One region of the Lentibacillus kimchii genome, then DNA from elsewhere that is predicted to be linked to it. Evidence: riboswitches for the same ligand, from Rfam matches in the RefSeq annotation. Region 1 holds a riboswitch; each other region holds the start of a gene.
What was found. Region 1 has a riboswitch for S-adenosylmethionine ahead of ACZ444_RS03820 (Na+/H+ antiporter NhaC family protein). Riboswitches for the same ligand answer to the same signal wherever they lie in the genome.
Positions count from the first base shown of each region.

Region 1 (3,156 bases):
TATGTTTGGCATCGAAGGTTTTCTGCCTGAAGTTGTGCTGCAAAATAATATTTTAGATACCAGTGAAGGTTTCCGGCAGACATTTATTGTCGGCGACGTATTCGCTGATTATGGGTATAAGCTCATCAATCTGGTCATGATGGGAACATTCGCGTTTATGATTTCCGCCGTATTCCGAAATAATACGCTGGCAATCGGAGCCGCTATTTTTCTTATGTTTACAGGAAATACGATTGTTACAGCTTTCAATGACTACGACTGGGCTAAATATATCCTGTTTGCCAACACCGATCTTGAGCAGTACACCGTTAGCGGATCGCCCGTTATTGAGGGTATGACGCTCGGTTTCTCGATTACCATGCTGATCGTTTACTTTGCTATTTTCATAGCTTTATCGTGGCTCGTCTTTAGCAAACGGGATGTTGCCAGCTGACAGATAGCGACTCAGCAGAACAAACGCGTGTCATAGCAAACAAAACAACCAGATTAAAATGAACAATCAACCGCTCCGGAAATAAAGGTAGCTTTTTCGCGGGCGGCTGGTGAGCCCCCTCGTGCTTGTTGCGCCCACAAGCTTTTCCGGGAAGCTTTGCGCTGTGCTTATCGCACGCCAGGGTCTCACCTATACCTCTTTTCCCGCAGGAGATTAGCCGTTTTCCCGTACAGAAAAGCGCGGAAAACCTGCTGCAATAGCAATCAAGCCAGCAATTCCTAATAAAATCGGATAAATGCAGTACGGCATAATGGCGACAGGCGATATCGACGCCACGCCGGCAATTGCCAATAATTGCGCACCATATGGTAAAATGCCCTGGAAAGCACTGCCGAAAATATCCAGAACACTGGCTGTGCGGCGCGGATCAATGCCAAAGCGCTCCGAAATTTGCTTGGCCAGGGAACCGACACTGATAATCGCAATGGTATTGTTAGCCGTTGACAGGTCAAACACCCCAACAATCCCGGCAATACCAACTTCAGCCCCTTTTCTTGAGTTAATGCGCTTGCTGATTGTCCGCAACAGAAAATCAATCCCGCCATTCACACGGATAAGTTCAACCAATCCGCCCAGTAAAATGGCTAACAGCGCCAGTTCCTGCATGCCTGCCATGCCATCGCCAAGCTTCGTCAAAAAAGCCATGACATTAAAGGAACTTTCATAAAAACCAACAGCTCCCGCTAACGCAATGCCGCCGATCAGGACATAAATGACATTAACACCTATAACAGCAAAAATAAGGACAGCAAGATACGGCAGCACTTTAATCAACTCAAATGGATGCTCACCGCTAATGGAGCCGCCGGCGTTCCATGTCAGAACACCAAACACAACCGCCGTTATAACAGCAGTAGGCAGCGCGATGAAAATATTCACCTTAAATTTATCGCTCATCTTCACAGCCTGCGTTTTGACAGCAGCAATCGTTGTATCCGAAATAATCGACAAATTATCCCCGAACATGGCACCGCTGATGATCGCACCCAAAATCAGTGGCATGCTCATGCCTGTCTCATCAGCCAAACCGACACCAATGGGGCCAAGTGCCACAACCGTGCCCACCGATGTTCCCATAGAAATGGAAATGAAGCAGCCAATCACAAACAAGCCCACAACCAAGAGACTTTCCGGCAGAATTGTCAGACCGAGATTCACCGTCGAATCAACAGCCCCAACGCCTTTAGCCACTTCAGAAAAAGCACCTGCCAGCAGGTAAATAATGACCATAAGCATAATATTCGGATGCCCTGCTCCTTTAGTCAGATAATCCAGCTTGTCGTTAAAAGGCATTTTCCGGTTCATCAATAAAGCTGCCAGAATAGCGATAAAGACCGCTACCAAAATAGGCAGTTTATAAAAGTCACCACTGATAATACCGGAACCGATAAACAGGACGAGAAAAATGACAAACGGGATTAACGCCGATGCACGCCCTTTATTCAAATCTGATGTATCCATGTCTACTCCTCCATTCATGATAGTTTCGCGCGTCTGCGTCCAGGACAGTTAAGCAAGGCAGACTGAACACTCGGCCTGCAAACAAATGGCTGTGCCGGCGTTTTAAGGGAATAAAAAAGCCCTCCGTTTTGGAAGGCGTTAGTCCGGACACCTTATCTGTCAAAACGCTCAAAACGCGAATTGCTGGATTTAGCACCTTGCATATTTGCAGGTTGCCGGGCTTCACAGGGCCAGTTCCCTCAGCCGCTCTGGATAAGTCATATGAAATTGGTTGATAATTCGAAAGTATAATAGAAGAAGCTGCATGTGTCAATAGCCGTACCTGTAAAAAGTGAATCGAATGGTGATACTTATGGCCGTAAGCCGCTTAAACTGCTTGATCATGCCCCTTCTGTTTATTATCAAATACAGGGTCCAGGACCGCCAGCAGTAATGAAAGAATCAGCTTGGTTCCACCCGAAAGTGTGATACTGTCTATAAACGCATCCACCGCCACAATAACTAACCAGTTCGACGCAAACGAAAAAAGCAATTGAACAAAAAATGCGAATCCCCTGCCTGTCATATTTTTAACAGACAGTTCAGCCATCGCCTCAAACGGCAGATCAACCACCGTTCCCAGGATAAAAAAGCTGGCCACAAACAACAGAAGGGACCAAATCGACTGGTACTGAACGCCCAGCAGCTCAAATGCACCCGCAAAACCAAAGAAGAACATCGCTAACACAAAACCGAGAACCAGGCTCATAAACAGCGTGGCGCCAATAACAGTAACGATTTTATCTTTTAATGTCATATCGCGAAACGAATGGTCCTGTTCATCAGACAAAAAGGGACCCTCCCAGCACGTTAATTAAAGAATAGTTCGATTGTAACATTTACCCATTAAAGGATCATATTGTGACGAATACCTACTTTCAAGCACCCTGCTTTATTTTTTCACGCCAACAATTTATGATGAACAGTGTACGGGATAAATTTGCGTTAGGAGACACACTAATATGCCTAAAAATATTCTAATGGTCGTAACCAATCATGAAAAGATTACAGAAGAGATCAAATCGGGTATATGGCTATCCGAATTTGCAGAAGCCTACAATGAATTTAAAGAGCAGGGCTACACGGTTATGGTTGCAAGTCCACAGGGCGGCAAATCGCCAGTGGATCAAAGCAGTATCGATGATCAGACACCACAGGCCATT
Region 1 covers NZ_AP043934.1:677,013-680,168, reverse strand. The annotation lists gene ACZ444_RS03825 (ABC transporter permease) at 1-433, shown strand, start outside; gene ACZ444_RS03820 (Na+/H+ antiporter NhaC family protein) at 647-1,954, opposite strand; SAM riboswitch class I at 2,104-2,213, opposite strand; gene ACZ444_RS03815 (YrvL family regulatory protein) at 2,322-2,783, opposite strand; gene ACZ444_RS03810 (type 1 glutamine amidotransferase domain-containing protein) at 2,956-3,156, shown strand, end outside.

Region 2 (3,156 bases), 800 kb from region 1:
AGTGTTCGGGTCATTTGGGTTGAGCGCGCCATATCCCGGTAAAAAGCATCCAATAATTCCTGAGACACGCCCTGATTATACATAAAAGCGTTCACCTCGAAATTCAGGCGAAAACTGCGCACATCAATATTGGCTGTGCCGACTGATGCAATTTTGCCATCAACAATCAATGTTTTCGCGTGCAGAAAACCATTTTGATAAATATAAACCTGTGCCCCTGCATTCAACAGATCTCCGATATAAGAGAATGTAGCCCAGTATACAAATGGGTGATCAGGCTTATTTGGAATCATAAGTTTGACATTAACCCCCGACAGGGTTGCAATCCTGAGTGCATCCTGCAGACTGTCATCAGGAATAAAGTAGGGCGTCTGGATGCAGATATACTCTTTTGCCGACATGATCATTTTAATATAGCCGTTTTTAATTTGCTCCCAGTCTGAATCAGGCCCGCTTGAAACAATCTGCATCCCGATGTCACCACCAGCCTTAGGCGTGAAATAGCGCTCATCATACATGATATGATTGCGCGAAGCCTGGTTCCAGTCCAGAATGAACCGGGTCTGCATATTCTCAACTGCATTGCCGACGACCCGCAGATGCGTGTCCCGCCAAAAGCCGAACCTGCGATTATAACCGAGGTATTCATCACCGATGTTAAACCCGCCAATATAACCGATTGCACCATCAATGATAGCCAGTTTGCGGTGGTTGCGGTAATTAATTTTTAAATTGACTTTAGGGATTTTCGGCGGAAAAAAAGATTCAATCATGACCCCCTCTTGTTTCAGTCGCCGCAAGAAGTTCCGGTTAATTTTCCGTGACCCCATATCATCGTAAAGAACGCGCACTTCCAGCCCTTGCCGCGCCTTTCGGATAAGTATTTTGGCTGTCCGCTCACCAAGCCAGTCATTGCGGAGAATATAATACTGCAGATGAATATGATCCGTCGCCTGTTCCATGTCCTGCATAAGGGTCTGAAATTTTTTCGCGCCATCTGTAAAGATCTTAACATCATTATTTTGTGTCAAAATCGCATCATCATTGCGCAGATGCAAATAATACAGATCTTTATAATCAGCCAACGCATCATTTTTAAAATGGAACGTGCCGTTTTCCAGTGCTCGCAGCTGTTTTTGGACAGCAAATTTCACCCCTAGTCTGGCTTTGGTATCCCATGTAAAGATATGCTGGCCACTGATCCGTCTGCCGAAAATTAAATATAAAATAAATCCAAGTATCGGAATGAACAAAAGGACCATTAGCCAGGCCCATGTTGTGGACGCATCTTTTCGTTCCAGAAAGATAACCGTAAAAGCCAGGGCAATGTTCAAAACAAGGATCAAGCCTAGAAAGAATGATATAATGTTCACTTGTTAAAACCCCTCTTCAGCATATGGCCACTATCCATAATATAGCATAATTTTCCTTCATACGTTAGAGCCAAGCTGGATGTGCTGTTAATTTGCCCTTTTGTCATAAACCGTATAACCTCTTAGCCAGATACTAGGTGAAAGTCTCTGGAATAACTTTATAAAACTGCCTGATTAAGCACCATTTCACCTCCCAGCTGAGATACATATAGTTGACATCTCTCACTAAATGATATACCCAGCGATAAAATTTTAAAAACAACTTGACGAACGCCCACCAGGTCATCTATAATATTCAGTTAATTAATAAAAATTAAAATCTCTTATTGCGAGCGGTGGAGGGACCAGGCCCAATGAAACCCGGCAACCATCAAGTCCGGCGATATGACTTTGAAAGGTGCTAAATCCTGCAGACTAGAGCAGATTCTGACAGATAAGAGAAGGATTAGCGCTATGTCAGCCTCCTTCTTTTCTGAAGGAGGTTTTCTTTTCCTGGTTAACGGAATGATGATGCCAATTGGCTAAGAAAGCCCGCAATCATTTTCAAAGGAGGAATTCCAATGACACCATTCAACCTGTACAGTCAAGAGACTCAATTACTTCACGGAGGGCAGAAACCCGATCCAGAAACAGGGGCGCGAGCGGTCCCGATTCATCAGACAACATCCTATGTTTTTGACGACACGGAGCACGCACACAATCTCTTCGGCCTGACCGAAGAGGGTAATATCTACTCACGTATGATGAACCCCACCGTCGATGCTTTCGAGCAGCGAATGGCTCTTTTGGAGGATGGCTCAGCAGCTGTTGCCGTTGCTTCCGGCATGGCTGCCATTACACTGTCGATTTTAAACCTGGCCAGCAGTGGTGATGAGATTATCGCCGACAGCAGTCTGTACGGCGGGACACACAACTTGTTCGCCAATACCCTGCCCAGATACGGCATCCATGTCACATTTGTCGATGGAACCGATCCAGCCGCTTTCGAAAAAGCCATCACCGCCAATACAAAAGCCTTTTTCGGCGAAATTATTACCAATCCAGGCCTGAACATATTGGATGTGGAGACCATTGCCGCGATAGCACACCGAAACGGGATCCCGCTTATCATTGATAATACATTCGCTACACCTTACGGGACGCGGCCTATCAGCTGGGGTGCTGATGTTGTCGTCCATTCAGCCACTAAATGGATTGGCGGTCACGGCACGGCAATTGCAGGTGTCGTTATCGATGGCGGACGTTTTCAATGGGATAATGGCAACTTCCCCGAATTCACAGAACCAGATGACAGCTATAATGGTCTGCGTTATGCCGATCTAAGTCCGGCAGCGTTTGCCATGAAATTGCGTGTCCAGCTATTACGTGATATTGGTGCCTGTTTGAGCCCGCAAAATGCTTTTTTATTGCTGCAGGGCCTGGAAACACTGCACTTGAGGGTCGAACGTCATAACGCAAATGCTGCTGTTGTAGCAGATTTTCTGAACAGCCACCCAGCCGTTGAATGGGTAAATTACCCAGGACATCCGGGGCACCCCTCGCATCAATTGGCCAATAAATATTTAGACAGTGGTTACGGCTCTATCATTACATTTGGCGTTGAAGGGGGACGAAAAGTCGGCCAGGAGCTAATTGACAATGTGACGCTCTGGTCCCATGTTGCCAACGTAGGCGATGCGAAGTCGCTGATCATTCACCCGGCCTCAACCACTCACCAGCAGTTAAGTACAGATGAACTGACGCAAAGCGGTGTAACGGAAGAATTAGTTCGCTTGTCAGTTGG
Region 2 covers NZ_AP043934.1:2,632,103-2,635,258, forward strand. The annotation lists gene cls (cardiolipin synthase) at 1-1,373, opposite strand, end outside; SAM riboswitch class I at 1,694-1,813, shown strand; gene ACZ444_RS13730 (PLP-dependent aspartate aminotransferase family protein) at 1,934-3,156, shown strand, end outside.
Region 2: it holds a riboswitch for S-adenosylmethionine, as region 1 does, so the genes downstream of both, ACZ444_RS13730 (PLP-dependent aspartate aminotransferase family protein) here and ACZ444_RS03820 (Na+/H+ antiporter NhaC family protein) in region 1, are expected to answer to the same signal.

Region 3 (3,156 bases), 1.0 Mb from region 1:
GGATTCCGCGTACCGTCATTAAAGAACAGATTCGGACTCGGGAGGGTGAATTTAACTTCAGCACGCCCGTCGACAATGGCTATCAGATCTTTTAAATCTTGTACAAAAGGATGATCCGGATTAAACGAAATCTCACCGGTGTTCCGGATACCGTGTTTTTCCACCTTTTCACCATTAAAATCAGCGCCTTGCTCCGGAATATAGGCCTCAAACCCGTTCAAGTTTTCCATGAAATCAAAATTGAAAAATCGGCGGCGAAATTCCCCGTCCGTAACAGCTGGCAAACCTGTCTCCAGCTGTTTATCAACCGCCCGTTCAATCTCCTCATTCTCAACGCTGCGCAGCTTCTCAGCGGAAATGGTGCCTTGCTCAAAATTATCTCTTGCCTCGTGCAGGCGGTCGGGCCGCAGCAGGCTTCCCACCTGATCAGCTGAAAATGGTGCTTTCGTTGTGACGTTCGTCATAGTTAAGCCTCCTCATAAAGATACTTCTCTAAGGCAAAATGGCAAATGACCGTACCGGAAAACCGGACGCTCCTTTGGTTTTGGGTACGATATTAAAGATGACGGCGCCTTTTGCCGGAACCTGATCAAGATTGGTCATCACTTCCACTTGAAACGTATCCTGATTCAGCACGTAGTATTCGGCGACAAGTGCGCCATTCTTCCGGAAATCTGCAGCCGAATCGGTATCAAATGTCTCGTGACCGATGGCTTTAATATGGCGCTGTTCGAATAAAAACTGCAGCGCCTCAACGGACCAGCCCGGCATATGGCTATTGCCCGCGTCATCTTTGTTCTCAAAGGCATCCTGCTCTGGCCAGCGCTTGCTCCAGTCAGTTCGGAGCGCGACAAACGAACCAGGCTCAATCTCACCGTGTTCTTGTTCAAATGCCCGGATATCGTCGATGCTCAATGTAAAGTCAGGGTTGCGCGCGGCCGCCGCTGACTGATCAATCACAATGAGCGGCAGCACCAGTTCCTGGAGCTCCAGCTCATGCACATAACGCTGATCCCCCGGTACAAAATGGATTGGCGCGTCGATATGTGTTCCGTACTGTCCCGGAACGGTGAACGCTTGCGCAAAAAAGCCATCATCATGATCGAACAGCGTCTCAAATTCAGCCGCGTTAAATGCGGAAAAATGCGGTGAATCCGGCCCAAATGCATGTGTCAGATCAATCCATTTTTTCTGCTTTAAAACATTGAACGCCTCAATTAGCGAATTAACCATCGTGATCATCACCCCTTAAATGAAAGCGGAAAGCAAAACAAATAGGATACTAAAAAAGTCTCTTCAATTAAGAAGAGACTTGAATACGATCATTTGCTCTTCTTATCTTAAGCGCCGCACGCCTTCTGGAATTAGCACAGTCACAGACCGATGCTGAGGCTTCCAAGGGCCAGTCCCTCCACCTCTCTGGATAAGAATATATTGCTTCCGTTTTGTTATTAACTACCACAATACATCTGTTATAATAAAAAGTCAACAAAGAATTTTGAAATTTTTTGGTGCCAGGTACATAAATAATGCGAATTGTTTATGTACCTGGCACCACGCACCGCAGGATGTGATAGAATGATAGATATACACAGCCATATATTACCGGGGATTGACGACGGCCACAGACGATCGCCGGCTATGTCCGCGATTTTAATGAGATGCTGGCCCAGGAAGGGATACCGCTCACGGTTTTGCCGGGGCAGGAGTCGCGGATACACGGTGAAATGGCGGACAGGCTCCTGACCGGTGACATTATGCCGCTGAATCAGACGACGAGCTATGTCTTTGTCGAATTACCGTCCGGTCATGTGCCGCGCTATAGCAAGCAATTGTTTTTCGATTTACAAGTGCAGGGCTACATCCCTGTGATCGTGCATCCCGAGCGTAATCGCGAACTTATGGAGCGTCCAGACGAACTGCAGGATTTGGTTAAACACGGCGCGCTCTCACAGGTGACAGCTGCCTGCCTGTCCGGACATTTTGGTAAAAAACGGCAAAAATACGCCAATCAGCTGATCAACGCCAATCTGTCGCATTTCATTGCCTCAGATGCGCATAACACGACATCGCGCGGATTTTGCCTGCAGGAAGCGTATGCGGTGCTGGACAAGGAGCACGGCGCGGACGTCGCGGCGGCCTTCTCGGAAATTGCGAGCTGCTGGTGGCCGGCCAAACGGTTAACCGCCTGCCGCCTGAGTCCATCAAGAAAAAGTCATTTCTCGGTTTGTTTAAATAAAATGAGCGGGAGCATGCCACAGCATGACCAACCTGGTACGATTACTCCAATGCAGGGGAGATCGTTTGCTCAACGTCATGCTTGCTGATGCTCTCGTACTATTAATCTTGCACGTTTAACAAAAAACCTGCCAGCGAATTGCTTGCGATTGTGAAAGCTGTTACCCTATTTGTGACTAGCAGCATTGGGCAAAACGCATTCGCCGATAAATAGTCTGCAGCCACTATATAGGGGAATGCCCAATGACGATGAAATGCATTCCGACGACGTTTATGAGAAAATTTATGCCGGACGCGTTAACGAACGCGCTCATGCAGCGGATCAACACAAAAATACTAGGAAGACTATACAAGAATTGTAGACTTAGAGGAGGTTATCGTTTGGCTACTGTTAAGAAAGCTATTATCCCTGCAGCCGGTCTGGGCACACGTTTTTTGCCGGCAACAAAAGCCATGCCGAAAGAAATGCTTCCGATCGTGGATAAACCGACGATCCAATACATCGTCGAGGAAGCGATTGAATCAGGCATCGAGGATATTATTATCGTCACCGGCAAACATAAACGCGCGATTGAAGACCATTTCGACCGCAACTTTGAACTTGAATACACACTAAAGCAAAAAGAAAAGTATGATTTGCTCGAAAAAGTTAATGACATATCAGACGTGGATATCCATTACATCAGGCAAAAAGAACCAAAAGGACTGGGACATGCCGTCTGGTCCGCACGGAAATTTATCGGCAACGACCCATTCGCTGTCCTGCTGGGTGATAATATCGTCGAATCCGAAACACCTGGCCTGAGGCAGCTGATCGAACAGTATGAGCAAACGGCAAGCTCTGTCATCGGCGTCCAGCAAGTCCCCGATGAGGAAACGAATCGCTATGGCATCGTGGATCCGGATATAAAGGAAGAC
Region 3 covers NZ_AP043934.1:2,387,377-2,390,532, reverse strand. The annotation lists gene ACZ444_RS12550 (5-methyltetrahydropteroyltriglutamate--homocysteine S-methyltransferase) at 1-464, opposite strand, end outside; gene ACZ444_RS12545 (cyclase family protein) at 493-1,233, opposite strand; SAM riboswitch class I at 1,333-1,430, opposite strand; partial or broken gene ACZ444_RS12540 (tyrosine-protein phosphatase) at 1,579-2,239, shown strand; gene galU (UTP--glucose-1-phosphate uridylyltransferase GalU) at 2,620-3,156, shown strand, end outside.
Region 3: it holds a riboswitch for S-adenosylmethionine, as region 1 does, so the genes downstream of both, ACZ444_RS12545 (cyclase family protein) here and ACZ444_RS03820 (Na+/H+ antiporter NhaC family protein) in region 1, are expected to answer to the same signal.

Region 4 (3,156 bases), 460 kb from region 1:
AGTGGGTAGGCTGCACGCGTATTTTCGGTCAGTGACGTGTCATCATAGTCCGGTTCACGCGATGATGGGTCGAGTACAACATTCTCCAGTACGGAGCCAAAACGAATGGCATTGTAAATTTGCGGTTCTTTTTGCGCTGACAGGTTAATACATTTGGCATAGCAGCCGCCTTCAATATTGAAAATGCCGTTCGGACTCCAGCCATGTTCATCATCACCAATTAAGCGCCGGTAAGGATCTGCCGAGAGCGTGGTTTTCCCCGTTCCGGACAGGCCGAAAAATAGGGCAACATCGCCTTCCTGCCCAACGTTTGCCGAACAGTGCATGGATAAGACATTGTTCTGCGGCAAGAGATAGTTCATGACAGAAAAGATCGATTTTTTAATTTCACCAGCATATTCTGTTCCGCCGATCAACACAATCCGCTTCTCAAAGGAAATCAAAATGAAAGTCTCGGAATTGGTTCCGTCGGTATCCGGATCAGCTTTGAATGTTGGGGCGGATATAACAGTGAAATCAGATTCATGTGTTTCTAATTCACCCTTTGTCGGAGGTATGAACAGCTGCCGGGCAAATAGACTGTGCCAGGCATACTCTGTTATAACGTCAATTGGCAGCCGGTAGTTAGGATCAGCCCCAGCAAACCCTCTGAATTGAAAAAGAGCATCTCGATTATGCAGATGAGCTGTTACTTTTTGCAGCAAATTGTCAAAGACGGTTTCATCAATCGGTTGGTTGATTTCACCCCAATCAACGTGTTCATCAGACATATTATCACGGACGATAAATTTATCTTCAGGAGAACGGCCGGTATACGCACCAGTTGTTGCACATACAGCCCCGGTCGCGCTCAGAACACCTTCACCCCGGTTCAGGATTTTTTCTGCTAACTGCGGCACAGCCAGGTTCTTCTGTATATTGTCGTGAGCAAGCAAATCTTGCATCAGTAAGGTGTCTTCTTTTGTTTTCATTTTCAAAACCTGCCTTTTTTTAAGTTCGGCCAAATGATTCTGTTATATTAATTCGCTTATTAGTATAACACATTAAACACATTAGTCCATACTATTTTATGGTTAATCGTATGAATTTTTTATAAATGTGTGATACCAGTCGACAGTGGACAAGTTGACAGCCGAGGGTTATTTCGTTATGATAAAGTTTCGAGCGGATATTCTCTTATTCGGAGCTGGTGGAGGGACAGTCCCAATGAAGCCCGGCAACCATCACGTCTGTGACGAGGTGCTAATCTGGTGCAAGGCTGAAACCTTGAACAATAAGAGTGAAAGGCCTAATCCTTTCCTCATTGTGCGGGAAAGGATTTTTGTTGTGAAGACGTCACTTGATTGCAATTTATGCTGAAAAGAGTTCCGCAGCAAACACTTAAGGAGGACACGGCCACATGGCTGTTAAAAGGCGTTTATTTACATCGGAGTCCGTTACGGAAGGCCATCCGGACAAAATATCTGATCAGATTTCCGATGCCATATTAGATGAAATTCTAACAAAAGATCCAAATGCCCGTGTTGCTTGTGAGACGACTGTGACAACAGGCTTGATTCTGGTATCAGGTGAGATCACGACAACGACATATGTCGATATCCAGGCAATCGTTCGGCAAACGATTAAAGATATTGGTTATACCAGGGCTAAATATGGCTTTGATGCGGAAACATGTGCTGTGCTTACAGCAATTGATGAACAGTCCCCCGATATTGCCGGCGGGGTGGATGCGGCGCTTGAGGAGCGTCAAGGCGAGATGAACGATGACGAAATTGAATCCATCGGAGCAGGCGATCAGGGTCTGATGTTTGGTTTTGCCTGTAATGAGACAGACGAACTGATGCCTTTGCCGATATCGCTGGCTCATAAACTCGCAAAACGTCTCGCCGATGTGCGTAAACATAATGTTCTGAATTACTTGCGCCCTGACGGTAAAACGCAGGTGACGGTGGAATATGATGAACAGGGGACGCCAGTGCGAATTGACACGATCGTCATTTCTGCCCAGCATCATCAGGATATTTCGATAGATCAAATTAAACAGGATTTGATTGAGTCAGTTATTCGTCCGGTTGTGCCGGCAAAATGGCTTGATGACGAAACAAATTATATTATAAATCCAACCGGCCGGTTTGTGATCGGCGGTCCCCGCAGTGATGCAGGGATGACAGGCCGGAAAATTATTGTTGATACGTATGGCGGATATGCCCGGCATGGCGGCGGTGCTTTCAGCGGGAAAGACTGCACAAAGGTTGACCGGTCTGCCGCTTACGCAGCGAGGTACGTTGCTAAAAATATAGTTGCGGCAGGTTTGGCTGAAACATGCGAGGTGCAACTGGCTTATGCGATCGGTGTCAGTGAGCCGGTATCGATAGCAGTTAATACATTTGGCACAGGTATCATGGCTGAGGAGTCGCTTGCAGATGCTATACGCCACGTATTTGATCTTCGTCCAGCAGGAATTGTTCGTATGCTTGATCTGCGTCAGCCGATTTTTAAAGATACAGCTGCCTATGGCCACTTCGGGCGAACGGATAGACTATTTCCGTGGGAAAAAACGGATAAAGTGGAAAAACTTCAGGCACTAACGGTAAAATAGCCCTCTAATAAACATCATTATGAGCTTTCTTCCTGCAGAGAGAAAACGTATTATAAGGGCAGAGGTGCACCCCAAAAGTTAGACTTTAATTTTTGGGGAGCAGTACATATACTTGACGTGTTTCTCGTCAAAGTTAATAACTTAATACTTTCGCAAAAATACGCGCTTCTTTGAAAACAGGTGTTCCCGGATGTAGCTGTGAATCTCTGAGAGAATCCGCTCGATGACCTGGGTTTGGTTTGCTAAGATCCGAACGGAAAAACCAGGCGCCATTAGTTCTGAAAAGCCCAGCTTGCAGTCAGCCGCGTCAGACCTGAATTGTTCTGTCAACGCTTCTATATGTTCGCGCTGCAAATCCTCATTTACCACCAGCATGGAGCCCAAATGCGAGAATCCCTCCATCATACCGATGTCCTGAATATGATCTGTTGCGGGATTTAATTTTAAATGATCAAAGACAGCAAGCTGATCATTCAGGTATACTGTATTTTTGACCTGGATATTTTCATAGCTGAACAGTGACCCGTCTGGCGACCAGCCAGGCGTAATGATGTCCG
Region 4 covers NZ_AP043934.1:1,139,107-1,142,262, forward strand. The annotation lists gene pckA (phosphoenolpyruvate carboxykinase (ATP)) at 1-971, opposite strand, end outside; SAM riboswitch class I at 1,174-1,280, shown strand; gene metK (methionine adenosyltransferase) at 1,400-2,599, shown strand; gene ACZ444_RS06190 (urease accessory protein UreD) at 2,741-3,156, opposite strand, start outside.
Region 4: it holds a riboswitch for S-adenosylmethionine, as region 1 does, so the genes downstream of both, metK (methionine adenosyltransferase) here and ACZ444_RS03820 (Na+/H+ antiporter NhaC family protein) in region 1, are expected to answer to the same signal.